3 regions of the Saccharophagus degradans 2-40 genome follow, and region 1 is predicted to be linked to each of the others. Evidence: predicted binding sites of a transcription regulator. Region 1 holds the regulator's gene; each other region holds the start of a gene.
What was found. Region 1 encodes sigma-54, which starts transcription at its own class of promoters, with help from an activator protein. Its sites were predicted from a motif close to TGGCACANNNNTTGCNNT; they were not measured.

Region 1 (4,679 bases):
GTTCTAGTTGGCGGTGCCGTGTTTGTACATTAGCATAACCTTTCTTTAGCTCAGCCGCTAATCGTTCAGCTAAATATACCGACCGGTGCATGCCACCGGTGCAGCCAATGGCAACAGTTAGGTAACTGCGGTTATTGGCCTGAAACGACGGTGCCCACTTTTGAACGAATGCGCAAATATCATCAAACATGTCATCCACTTCCTGTTGTGAATTCAGAAACTCGATAACCCCCGCCTCTAAACCTGATTGAGAGCGCAATTCGGGGCTCCAGTAGGGGTTGGGTAAGCAGCGCACATCGAAAATAAAGTCGGCATCAACCGGCACGCCGTATTTAAAGCCAAACGACTTGAACATAATGGCCATGCCTTTGCTTTCTTCCCCTACCACCAAGCGCTTAATGGTGCTGCGCAATTCGTGCAAGGACATATGGCTAGTATCAACGGTAATGTCTGCAGCCGCCGCCACCGGTTCTAAAATTACTTTTTCTTTTGCAATGGCTTCGTTTAGACCAGTGTTTTGGTCTGAAAGGGGGTGCTTGCGTCGAGTTTCGCTGAAGCGTTTAAGTAGCACTTCGCGCGAGGTATCTAAGTACACAACCAGGCACTCCGCATTGGCGGGCAAGTTGTCTTTAATAAGAGATTCGATTTGGCTTAAATCGCTGTTTAGGTTGCGCGCATCTATGCCAATTGCAAATTTGTGTTTACTGGCATGGGGTGCATCACCAATTTGCTCTATTAGCGCGGGTAGAAGTTTTACGGGTAAGTTGTCAATACAGGTAAAGCCTTCATCCTCGAGCAAGTGCAGCGCGGAGGTTTTGCCTGAACCGGATCGTCCACTGATAACTAACAATCGCATAGCTGTGACCTTTGTATCCCAGTGTGTGAGTGGAGTATTGACGAATACCTTTACATTTACACTACCAATAAAGGGTAGCAGTAAATTTGTGTAAGGAGAGTCAAAACGGTGCGTTTGCGCAGCGTATATACCGTGAGTATAGATGGTTTATCTTAGCAGGCCGACACAGCCGCGTTAAACAATTGCGCGTCGGAAGTGGCGTTGCGTAAACCCTTAACAAATTCTGGTTTTTGCAGTTTCTCTGCAAGGCTAGCCAAGGTGGCTAAGTGTTCGCTGTTGGCGTCTTCTGGTACTACCATTGCGAATATTACATCTACCGGTTTGTTGTCGATCGAATCAAAGTCGACGGGTTCTTCAAGGGTGATGCAAGCGCAAAAAGTTTCGCCGCCAGTTGCAAAGCGGCAGTGGGGGATAGCTATACCATCGCCTATGCCGGTAGAGCCTAAGCGCTCTCGCCCAATGAGGCTTTGGAACAGGCTGTCTTCGCTCAAGTCTTCTACAGAGTGAGAGAAAATTTGTGCAAGCTGTTCGAGCACACGTTTTTTGCTGCCACCAACTATTTTCGAGCGGGTGCAATCTAAGGTTAGGATAGTTTCAACTAGCATACTTCTGTCTAGAATCGTTGGGGCAAGTAGGTCACTCAGTGCTTGCGCACCGGGCCTGGCCAGGCTTTTGTTTGCAGATTTAAGGCGACTAGGTCGCTCGGCGCGAATTGTAACAGCATTCCCCCTGCCACGTGCAGTGTAAAGGGCGGAGGAATGCTAAAAAAACACTTAAACCAAGCGTTTTCTTTCGTTTGATGGTGGGATATTAAGGGACTCGCGATATTTGGCTATGGTGCGGCGCGCTACCTTAATACCTTGCTCGGCTAAGATGTCGGTTATTTTGGAGTCGCTAAGCGGTTTGCGTGCATTTTCTGCGGCTACCAGCTTTTTGATTATTGCGCGAATGGCAGTGGAAGAGCACTCACCGCCGGAATCCGTTGCAACATGGCTAGAAAAAAAGTACTTCAACTCAAAAATACCTTGCGGAGTGTGCATGTATTTTTGCGTGGTAACACGTGAAATGGTTGATTCGTGCATCTCGACGGTTTCTGCTACATCGTGCAGTACCATTGGGCGCATGGCTTCAGGGCCCTGGTCTAAGAAGCCCTGCTGTTTTTCGACTATACAGGTGGCAACCTTTAAAAGTGTTTCGTTGCGGCTCTGCAGGCTTTTTAGAAACCAGCGCGCCTCTTGCAGGTTATCGCGTAAAAAGGTGTTGTCGGCGCTGGTATCGGCGCGTTTTACCAAGGATGCATAACCCGAGTTAATACGCAGCTTAGGGGCGATTTCAGGGTTGAGTCGCACAGTCCAGCGGTCGTTTTCTTTAGATACAAAAACGTCGGGAATCACATATTCGGTCGAGTCGCTGCCGATGGATTCGCCTGGCCGCGGGTTGAGCCCTTGAATAACGGCAATGGCTGCCTGTAAGTCTTGCTCTTTTACTTTCAGCTTACGCATAAGCTGTTTGAAATCGCGCGCGGCCAGTACATCTAAGTACTGATCAACAATATTCTTGGCTAGTTTTAGCTCGGGGCTGGTTTGATCCAGTTCAAACTGGTTAAGTTGAATAAGCAGACATTCGCGCACGTTTTGACTGGCAACACCGGGTGGGTCAAATTGTTGTACACGGTGCAGTACGGCGAGTACTTCGTCGAGCTCTAGCTCTTCGTCGTGGGCTGCAAGCCCCGAAAATATTTCTTCAGCTGTTTGGCAAAGCATGCCGCTGGGTTCAACGGCATCAATAATGGCCTCTGCGATCTCTTTATCGCGGTCAGACATTGGCGTGAGGTTGAGCTGCCAGCTGAGGTGATCCTGCAGGGATTCGGAATTGCCGCGGCGAGATTCGTAATCGGGGTCGTCTTCATCGTTGCGGGCTAAGCCGGTAGCAGGGCCTGAGGTTTGGTAGATGTCATCCCAGTTGGTGTCTACGGCCAAGTCTTTTGGAATGTCGTCATTCCATTCCAGCTCACCGCTGTTGTCGGTGGTTTCGTAGCTGTCTTCTACTTTTTCCGCTGCGGGTTTTTCTTCTGTCGTGCTCGCAGTTTTCGCTTCAGCGTTATCGTCGCTGCTGGCCTCTACGTCGCCGCCATCAAAGTCATCTTCAGAGGCTTCCAGCATAGGGTTGCTGTCTAGCGCTTCTTGAATTTCGTGTTGCAGGTCAAGGGTCGACAATTGTAGAAGGCGAATGGCCTGCTGCAATTGCGGGGTCATGGTAAGTTGTTGACCAAGCTTTAGCTGTAGGGATTGCTTCATATAATCTGGCCGAACACGGCGGTTAATCGGGCTGGGTGAAAATTAACGTTAACCTAAGTTTAGCCGTCAGCAGGACTACAAGCAATGATTTTCCCTGATTTTATAAGCAAGGTTTATGCCGTTAGGTGATAAGCGAGGGGATTTGTTGCACGAGAGCGAGACGCCCGAGATACGAGCGTTGATTCTAAGAGTGTAGCTCATTGCGGTAAAGAGCTAGAGGGTAAAATGTTGCCCCAAATAAACTTCGCGTACTTTTTTGTTATTAAGTACGGTGGCCGCATCGCCTTCGGCAATAATGTGGCCTTCCGATACTATATAGGCTTTTTCACATATATCCAGCGTTTCGCGCACATTGTGGTCGGTAATAAGTACGCCAATACCGCGTGCTTTAAGGTGGCGGATAATATCTTTGATGTCGCTCACCGATATGGGGTCTACCCCTGCAAAGGGTTCGTCTAGCAGAATAAATGCTGGGTCTGTGGCCAGTGCGCGCGCTATTTCTACACGACGGCGTTCGCCGCCAGAAAGCGCCATGCCCAAGCTGTTTTTAATATGGTTGATATGAAATTCACCTAGCAGGCGCTCGAGCTGTTCGAGGCGCTGTTTGCGATTAAGGTCGCTGCGTGTCTCTAAAATGGCGAGAATATTTTCGCTTACAGTTAGCTTGCGAAACACAGAGGCTTCCTGCGGCAGGTAGCCTAGTCCAGCGCGTGCACGACCATGCATCGGCAGGCGGCTCACATCTTTGCCGTTAATATGTACGCTGCCTTTATCGGCTTGCACAATGCCTGCAATCATGTAGAAACAGGTGGTTTTACCTGCGCCGTTTGGGCCTAGCAGCCCCACAACTTGGCCGTCCTCCACGCTCATGGATACATCTATAACGACTTTGCGGCCTTTGTAGCTTTTGGCTAAGTGGAGTGCTTCTAACTTTGGCATAGTTGCTGGTGCGCTTATTCTTGGTTGCTGAGGGTTTTGGCTGGAATAACAAGGCGAACGCGTCGTTTCTCGCCTTCTTCTATGTCGCTACCGGCTTTTACGAGGGATTTTTTCACGTCGTAGTCAATGCGGTTGCCGCTTAGGCTGGTGCCGCCATCTTGCACCAGTGAGGCGTTGTTTAGCAGGGTTAGGGTTTCCTGCTCGATATGATATTCAAGGCGTTTGGCGCGCGCTTGTACGGGTTCTTGGTTGGCGCGGGGCACTTGGCTGTAATGAGCCGGTTCCCCGGTGGCGATAACGTGAGTGAGTTTGTTTTTGTTGTAATGCAAAATCACTTTGTCTGCGGTTATCCGCATGCTGCCCTGCTCAATAATTACGTTGCCGTAAAGCGTGGTGGTGCCGCTTTTATCGTCTAGTTCGAGCTTGTCTGCATCTGTGCTAAGCGGTTGCGAGCGGTCACTAGGCAGCGCCTGTGCTGGGTTGGCAGCAAGTGCGGCAAGCAGCCCTGCGCGTAAACATAGCTGCGCTATACGGCTTAATTTAGATTGGGTCATGCGTGCCTCTTACTTTACCTAGCAGGGTGATTT
Region 2 (4,679 bases), 1.6 Mb from region 1:
ATCCCCTTCGCTCCAACCGCCGCACTTCTGACCGAACTTCTCATCTAAAAACGCTACCAGCTCTTCGGCCTCCATTTTAGACTCGTCATCATTAAACGCGCGGTAACGCCAGCTAAGAGAAAGCAAAAAGAAGGCGTGATCGTAAAGGTCCTGCTTACTATCGATAACCTCATAATTTGCGTTGAGCAAGTGCACGTAGCCCTGCCCAGAAGGGTGGCGACCAAAGTTATCTACAAACTGCGCCAACCCTTTTACTACCTGTGGCGCCACGTCTGTCCACCCAAAATAATGGGCCACGCTATAGGTAAACATTTGGCGCGCTTGCACGCGAACACGCAGGTTGACATCGAGGTCCGGCTTGCCGCTGGCATCTAAGCGCTCGTAGCTGCCCAAGTTATCGGGGTTTATGCCTACAGTGCTCCACAGCGGTAGGGCCTCCTGCTTAAACCATTCCACCAATCTCTGCGTGTTGCGCACCAACTTTTCATTCATTTAACCACCACTCCTAGTACGGTTTTAGGCGAGCCTGCCATTTTGGGGCGTAGCATAGCGCGCAAGCCGTAAAAATATAACCTTCAAATTAGAAGCGGCATTATTGCGCCAAATGTAACCGATTACAAGATGGTGATTTGCGCACTTTTCAAGCAGCGTAATCCAGAAGATGGAAACAAAATACAATGAATAGAAGTGCGCTTATTTAGGCCAACCGAAAGCGTTAGTTTCGTTACCCGGAATGGAAGGGTCCCTTGTTTCCACTTCCTCAAACACCTCCAACTTACTCACCCTGCCGGAGGATGCGTGCACAAAGCAATTTACATAGTTCACGCTGCGCTGCGGCTCGCCCTTTTTCTTCAAATCCATATCAAAAAATATTTTGTACACAAACTCGGCGTCGTCATAGCGGCTAGAGTGATCATCAACCACTAACGATTCCAATTGATTGGCGTAGGTAGAACGAAGGTTTTTTCTGCAGGTATGTACGGCATCAGTAAAGGTAACATTTTGATAGCCGGCCTTTTCACTGCCCCCCATACCCACACCGGATACAATGACGGTGGTAATGACAGAGGCCAATACCACCAAAATTGCCGCACAGATTACGACTATTTGTTGCTTTCTAGTTTCTGAGCTCGCCATATTGTTATGCACCTACTGTACGAGTACAGATTAGAGAAGCCTAAGGCCGATAAACACCTACATTAGTATAGCCAGCATCTAGCAAATGCCGAGCATGCAGCCCGCTCATTACCCCCTTATCGCAAAATAAATAATAGTTAACGGCTTTATCCAACTCTGCATAAGCTGTGCTTAATTGGTAAAAAGGTATTTCCAACACTTCGCGCCCTTCAACAGTAAGGGGTCGCAGTTCTTGCTCGGTGTGATGGCGAATATCAATAACTTTGGCACTGACGGGCAATTCCGACACCAATTCAACCTCGGCAAGCTCTTGCGCATCATCCATCACCTCATCGATAGATTGCACTACCGCGTTTTCTAGCGCGTGTTCGAGGATAGAAAAATCAAACTTTTCTTCTTCCGCCTCAAGCTTGGCACGATTCACTTTTGCAGAGGGTTTTACCGAAATAACACCGCAATACTCAGGCACAGCAGCAGAGAACTCTTCTGCGCCAATTTTGCGGGAGATATCAATAATATCGCGTTTATCCATCACAATAAGCGGTCGCAATACCATCATATCGGTAACGCTATCAATCACAGATAAGTTGGGAATGGTTTGGCTCGATACCTGCGCCACCGCCTCGCCGGTCACCATTGCCTCAATACCGCCGCGCTCGGCAATGCGCTCACCTGCACGCAACATCATACGCTTAAGTACTACGCCCATATTTGAAGGGCCAACCTTTTGCAGAATTTCCCCTACAACACCTTCAAACGGCACCGAGATAAAACGCACGCGGTGAGTAGAACCGAATCGATTCCATAAAAAGAACGCGATTTCTTTAACTGCTAGCTCGTGCTCGCGCCCCCCTAAATTAAAAAAGCAGTAATGGGTGCGCAAACCGCGCTTGATCATTTGAAAGCTGGCAACGGTAGAATCGTAGCCGCCAGAGATAAGAGATAGCACAGACTCCTGCGTCCCCATGGGGAAGCCGCCTAAGCCCTGATATTTTTTGGTTACCAAATACACCTGATCATCTTTTACTTCCAAACCAATAGACACATCAGGGTCTTTTAGTTTTACGCCGCCAGTGGGGTTATTTTGATTAAGGCCACCACCCACATAGCGCTCGACTTCGGTAGAAGTAAAATCGTGGTTGCCAGTGCGCTTTACTCGCACACAAAAGGTTTTGCCCTTAAGTTGGTCACCCCATGATGCTTGTACCAACTCGTAAATATCATGCAATGATTCAAAAGGGTGCGTTTGCACATGGGAAAAGTTCGCAATTCCCGGTGTACGCGCCAACATATCGATTAACTGCCCCTCCACAACGGGGTCATCCACCTTGGCCGTCACCTCGATACGATCCCACTCTTTGTTCACCCTAGCGGTTGGATGGATACGCTTAGCCATCAACCGTAAGTTATCGGTTAGCATTTTTGTCCAGCGCTTGCGCACGGGGGCACTTTTGATGGATATTTCAGGGAATAAACGAACAACAAATCTCATAACAACAAACCATACGCACCACTTCAGTGCAACATAAATTCAAAGCACCAATAGCGAGCACTCTTTTTGCTCGCTAATTGATCACCCTTCTCCGAAGCCCTGTAATACGGGGTTTCACGTCAATCAACAATTATGGCATATAATTTGCCACCTTACGCTCATCCATCTTGCGTCTTTAACAGATTACTATAAGATGGCGAATCGCTGAGGGCACACAATTAAGCCTTCCGATCCCAACTAATCAATAACATCAATGTGGCTAGGGCCATGACTCTGGAGGCATCCTCATGTCAGAGAAGACTCTGAATTTGATCAAAGAAAGCGAAGCAACGTGGTTAGATCTTCGTTTTACCGACACTAAAGGTAAAGAACAGCACGTTACCATCCCAGCATCATACGTTGACGAAGAATTCTTCGAAAACGGTCAAATGTTCGATGGTTCATCCATTGCTGGCTGGAAAGGCATCAACGAGTCCGACATGATTCTTATGCCAGACGACAGCACTGCAATGCTTGACCCGTTCACCGACGAAGCAACCGTTATCTTGCGTTGTGACATTGTTGAGCCTTCTACCGGTCAAGGCTACGAGCGCGATCCACGCTCTGTTGCTAAGCGCGCTGAAGAATTCTTGAAGTCTACTGGTTTGGGCGACACTGCATTCTTTGGTCCTGAGCCAGAATTCTTCGTATTTGACGATGTTAAATGGGGCGCCGACATGAGCGGTAGCTTCGTTAAAATTAACTCTGAAGAAGCAGCTTGGTCATCAGGCAGCAAATTCACCGACGGCAACCTAGGTCACCGTCCACGCGTTAAAGGCGGCTACTTCCCAGTACCACCAGTTGACTCACTACACGACATCCGCGCGTCAATGTGTAACGCAATGATGCAAATGGGTCTAGACGTTGAAGTTCACCACCACGAAGTTGCTACTGCTGGTCAGTGTGAAATCGGCGTGAAATTCAACACCCTAGTTAAGAAAGCTGACGAAGTTCAGATTTTAAAGTACTGCGTACACAACGTTGCTCACGCATACGGCAAAACAGCTACCTTTATGCCTAAGCCAATCGTTGGCGACAACGGTTCTGGCATGCACGTTCACCAGTCTTACTGGAAAGACGGCGTAAACCAATTTGCTGGTGACGGCTATGCAGGCCTAAGCGAAACTGCTTTGTACTACATCGGCGGTATCATCAAGCACGCCAAAGCAATTAACGCATTCTCTAACCCGGGCACCAACTCTTACAAGCGTTTGATTCCTGGTTTCGAAGCTCCTGTTATGTTGGCTTACTCTGCTCGTAACCGTTCTGCTTCTATCCGTATTCCTTACGTACCTTCTCCAAAAGGTAAGCGTATCGAAGCGCGTTTTGCTGACCCAATTGCCAACCCATACCTATGCTTCGCAGCAATGTTGATGGCTGGTATTGACGGCGTTAAGAACAAAATCCACCCTGGCGATGCAGCTGATAAAGACTTGTACGATCTTCCTAAAGAAGAAGCGGACAAGATTCCACAAGTATGTGGCAGCTTGCGCGAAGCGTTGGACAACTTGGACAAGGATCGCGAGTTCCTTACCCAAGGCGGCGTATTCACTGACGACATGATCGACGCGTACATCGAGTTGAAAATGGAAGACGTATTCAAAATTGAGCACACTACTCACCCGCTTGAGTTCGACTTGTACTACTCCGTATAAGTTAGATTATTGTGCTCTACATCTAAGCCCGCTTTATGCGGGCTTTTTTGTTTTTGGGATATAGCATATATTAATGCTAACTAAAGCATACCGAGCTGGAGCCGACCCCATGCGCAAAAGCTATTGCAACACCTCGATAATGAAATGGCTTATCGCACTGTGCTGCTGCACCCTCAGCTCAGCCTTAGTGGCCGACATATACAAACACGTCGATGAGAACGGCAAAGTAACCTATACCGATAGCAAAGTAGACGATTCAAAAAAAGTCGACCTTCCACCGATAAACACCCAGCCACCACAAAAAATAATGGCTCCCAAGCCTAAACCCAATTACGGCCCTGTACCCATAAAAGTTT
Region 3 (4,679 bases), 1.4 Mb from region 1:
AAAGCAACCACCAAAAATTAATTAACAACATCATTACCAACTTCTGCAATATGCTTGGCTCAAAGTACAGAAAACCCCTGAATAGATAGCTAGTCAGGGGTTCTTGCGCTTTAAGACTATAGTCTAACGAATAGGTTACAAGTTAATGATGAGCTAAATTATTAGTTACTTAGCTCTAACAACAACTTATTTAACCGCGACACATAAGCTGCAGGGTCTTTAAGTGAACCTCCTTCCGCTAAGCTCGCCTGATCGAACAAGATGTGTGACAAGTCTTTAAAGCGATCCTCATCTTGCTCTTGATCCAACTTTTGCACCAATGGATGCGTAGGGTTAATTTCAATAATAGGCTTACTTTCTGGCACTGCTTGACCAGCCGCTTCCAATAATCGACGCATTTGCGCGCCCATATCGTGCTCACCTACCACCAAGCAAGCGGGAGATTCTGTTAAACGGTGAGTAATGCGCACCTCTTCAACCTGCTCTGCCAAAGCGGCCTTCATGCGCTCAACAAAGGGCGCCATGGCCTCTTCTACTTTTTCTTGCTCTTTTTTATCTTCTTCTGAATCTAGTTTACCTAGATCCAAAGAGCCTTTACCTACGTCTTGGAATTGCTTGCCATCATATTCCATTAGGTGGCCCATCAACCAATCGTCGATACGATTAGAAAGAAGCAATACCTCGATACCTTTTTTACGGAACACTTCTAAATGCGGACTATTTTTTGCCGTATTGAAGTTTTCAGCAACCACGTAATAAATCTTATCTTGGCCTTCTTTCATGCGCTCAATATATGCATCAAGCGACTGATCTTGCTCGTTGGTATTTTTATGCGTGGTAGCAAAGCGCAGCAATTTAGCGATTTTTTCTTTGTTGGCAAAATCTTCGGCTGGGCCTTCTTTTAATACCTCACCAAATTCTTTCCAGAAGGTTGCGTATTTTTCTGGCTCTTTTTTGGCCATTTTTTCTAGCATATCCAATACGCGCTTGGTTAACGCTGAACGCATACTGTCGATGTTTGGATCTTGCTGCAAAATTTCGCGAGATACGTTTAACGACAAGTCATTCGAGTCAACCACACCTTTAATAAAGCGCAAGTAAAGCGGTAAAAACTGCTCGGCATCATCCATAATAAAAGTGCGTTGTACGTACAATTTAACACCACGCGGCTTCTCACGGTTGTACATATCAAACGGCGCTTTGGAAGGAATATAGATAAGACTGGTGTAATCCAACTTACCTTCTACACGGTTGTGAGACCAGCTTAGGGGGTCGGTATAATCGTGACTTACGTGCTTGTAGAACTCTTTGTACTCTTCGTCAGTAACATCGCTGCGGCTGCGCGCCCACAACGCCTTAGCGGTGTTTATAACTTCGTATTCAACCTCCGCTTTTTCTTCTTTATCTTCGCCAGGAGCAGCCTCTTTTGGCATTTCAACAGGTAGCGAAATATGATCAGAATACTTCTTAATAATTGAACGCAAGCGCCAACCATCAGCAAATTCTTCTTGGTCTTTCTTAAGGTGAAGAATAATCGTTGTGCCGCGTGCAGCCTTCTCAATATTTTCAATAGAGTATTCTGCTTCGCCCTCACTTACCCAACGTACGCCCTCACTCGGCTCGCTGCCGGCTCTGCGGGTGAGCACCTCTACTTTGTCTGCCACGATAAAGGCAGAATAAAAACCTACCCCAAACTGACCAATAAGCTGCGAATCTTTCTTTTGATCGCCAGATAAGTTGGCCATAAACTGAGCCGTACCCGAACGCGCAATGGTACCCAAATTGGCAATTACCTCATCGCGATTCATGCCTATGCCATTGTCAGTAATTGACAAGGTTTTGGCTTCTTTATCAAAGTCGATAGTAATCTTTAGCTCAGAATCTTGCTCAAGTAGTTCTGGCTGCTTAAGCGCCTCAAAACGGAGCTTATCGGCGGCATCGGACGCGTTAGATACAAGCTCACGGAGGAATATCTCTTTGTTGGAGTACAAAGAGTGGATCATCAAATGCAGAAGCTGCTTAGCCTCTGTCTCGAATCCACGCGTTTCTACAGTCGCTTCAGCGGTCATATATTAATCTCCTATCATTACTACGACAGTTATATGCGGTTTAGGGGTTTACCCCGTTTTAAACTATTGAACACAAAGTTTGGGGCGGGCTAAGAGATTTCAAGCCCAGAAAAGAAACGAAGAAAAGTAAGGGCGGCTTATTTCACTTACCCTAACTGAGGCACACCATACGAATATGGTCAGTAGACGGCTTTTTACGAAGAAAGAGCTGGTTTTTTGCAAGAGTGAACACAAAACTGAATGCTGAACTTTCTTGGAGGAAAGGGAAGGATTTGGGTCACCTGACGGGATAGCACGCAGATACAGCGCAATAAAAGCCCCCTAAAGCGCCTTTTAAATATGGAACACTTTACGGGGCCAAGAGCCTTGCTCAGCCCTAAAACGGCTATAAATTACTTCTCGCAGAGGTAAACACTAAACTTCTGAAAGCCATCTTTCGGCGTGCCTTGGGCAACCACTGCATCGCCCCCCATACGAACGGCTTCGTTTTTAGCCAACGCCACTAGCTCATCGGCGATTTTTTTCTCATTGCGGCCAAAAATACCCACACGGTCTTTGACCTGCGCAGATGCACTACCCAGCTCTTTACAGGCCTGCGCTATTCCTGGCTTAATTAAAGAAACCTGCTCCGCCCCACTTATAGGCTTTACCCAGGAGCAAGCGCATAACGCCACAACTGACCCAACAACAATGATTTTTGCGCCTTTCATAATACCCCCTATTGAATGTTAAAAACGACCAGTAGCGTAGCAAACAATTTATTACGCCACTATGGTCAGCCACACAGATTTAATCTTTCCTCTCCCCCCCCAAAACCGCAAACACAAAAAAAGCCTCTAGAAGAGGCTTTTTGAGGATTAAGTAGGGCTTGGGTCTATTTAAGACGTAACACACGACTTGCTACCAAGCCAGCAACACCTACCATTAACAAAAACAACGTTCCCGGCTCTGGCACATTCGCTGACTCAAAACCTGTAACATGGCTAATGCGACCAAAATTAAATCGCAAATTTTGCCCGACAAGCATGTCGGTAAAATTTACTGCAGCCCAATCCAAGCTACCTAAATTTTCGAACAAATAAGTATCATCAGCATCACTGCGCCCGACACCAAGCTTAATTATAAAAAAGTCAGATGCCTCATAGCCGGCAATAGTCGCCAAATCATAAGCATGTAACTCAGATGCATCATCGATTTGCAACCAACCGCTTTCACTAGGCGAATCGTCTTTAAACGTTAAATCGACTGAATCAACCCCTAGCTGCGAAGCAACCCAAGCACTAATTGTCGCGTCACCGCTGTTAGGGCTATCGAAACTCGCTATCAGCCTATCCTCTACGCCAACATCGTCCATTAAAACTGCATTGGCGGAAGCAGAAACAATCAGTAAACAAAACGCCACGCAAAGAGAATCAAACAACTTAACCACGATTTTACCCTTAAAAAATCAAAATAATTCAGAGACGGTATTCAAGCAATTTCTAAGCCATTAAAATATAGCCTTAATATTCAATAACTTAGCAAGCACCGCTCAATCTCCACTGGGAACCATGTAAATATTATCGGCACCCCAATATGCATACTAGGTACAAAAAAGGGCTCCGAAGAGCCCTTTTTACGCTTTATTGAAACTTGGCTTACCAGCCAGTAATTTCTTTAAGCGCATTACCGATTTCAGCCAAGCTGCGAACGGTTTTAACACCTGCGTCTTCTAATGCAGCGAATTTCTCGTCGGCAGTACCTTTACCACCAGAAATAATCGCACCAGCGTGACCCATACGCTTACCAGCAGGAGCAGTTACACCAGCAATGTAAGATACAACAGGCTTAGTTACGTTAGCTTTGATGTATGCAGCAGCTTCTTCTTCTGCAGTACCACCAATTTCACCAATCATAACAATCGCTTCGGTTTTCTCGTCTTTTTCGAACATTTCTAAAATGTCGATAAAGTTAGAACCAGGAATTGGGTCACCACCAATACCAACACAGGTAGACTGACCAAAACCGAAATCGGTAGTTTGTTTAACAGCTTCGTAAGTCAAAGTACCAGAACGCGATACGATACCTACTTTACCTGGCAAGTGAATGTGACCAGGCATGATGCCTATTTTACATTCACCAGGAGTGATCACACCTGGACAGTTAGGACCAATTAAACGTACGCCTAACTCGTCACATTTAACTTTAGCTTCAAGCATATCTAAAGTAGGAATGCCTTCAGTAATACAAACTACCAACTTAACGCCACTGTGAGCAGCTTCTAAGATAGAGTCTTTACAGAAAGGAGCTGGTACATAGATTACAGATGCATCAGCACCGGTAGCTTCTACAGCTTCAGCCATAGTGTTGAACACTGGCAAACCTAGGTGAGTTTGACCACCTTTACCAGGAGTCACACCACCAACCATTTGCGTGCCGTATTCAATAGCTTGCTGAGAGTGGAAAGTACCTTGTGAACCGGTAAAACCCTGACAGAGGACTTTAGTATCTTTGTTAATTAAAACGCTCATTATTTGCCCTCCGCAGCTTTAACAACTTGTACTGCAGCATCAGTTAAGCTTTCTGCAGCAATAATGTTTAGGCCACTATCTGCCAACACTTTTGCACCCA

Region 2: the regulator sigma-54 is predicted to act here: its motif matches at 2,763-2,780, upstream of glnA (glutamate--ammonia ligase).
Region 3: the regulator sigma-54 is predicted to act here: its motif matches at 3,541-3,558, upstream of SDE_RS11025 (PEP-CTERM sorting domain-containing protein).

What each region holds. Positions count from the first base shown of each region.
Region 1 is NC_007912.1:4,052,646-4,057,324, reverse strand. Features, by position in the region: gene rapZ (RNase adapter RapZ) at 1-856, opposite strand, end outside; gene ptsN (PTS IIA-like nitrogen regulatory protein PtsN) at 1,009-1,461, opposite strand; gene SDE_RS16645 (RNA polymerase factor sigma-54) at 1,630-3,153, opposite strand; gene lptB (LPS export ABC transporter ATP-binding protein) at 3,367-4,092, opposite strand; gene lptA (lipopolysaccharide transport periplasmic protein LptA) at 4,107-4,646, opposite strand; gene lptC (LPS export ABC transporter periplasmic protein LptC) at 4,633-4,679, opposite strand, start outside.
Region 2 is NC_007912.1:613,943-618,621, reverse strand. Features, by position in the region: gene SDE_RS02745 (AGE family epimerase/isomerase) at 1-492, opposite strand, end outside; gene SDE_RS02740 (hypothetical protein) at 694-1,137, opposite strand; gene thiI (tRNA uracil 4-sulfurtransferase ThiI) at 1,178-2,629, opposite strand; gene glnA (glutamate--ammonia ligase) at 2,917-4,323, shown strand; gene SDE_RS02725 (DUF4124 domain-containing protein) at 4,397-4,679, shown strand, end outside.
Region 3 is NC_007912.1:2,681,961-2,686,639, forward strand. Features, by position in the region: gene htpG (molecular chaperone HtpG) at 162-2,069, opposite strand; gene SDE_RS11020 (DUF4156 domain-containing protein) at 2,462-2,779, opposite strand; gene SDE_RS11025 (PEP-CTERM sorting domain-containing protein) at 2,944-3,498, opposite strand; gene sucD (succinate--CoA ligase subunit alpha) at 3,707-4,579, opposite strand; gene sucC (ADP-forming succinate--CoA ligase subunit beta) at 4,579-4,679, opposite strand, start outside.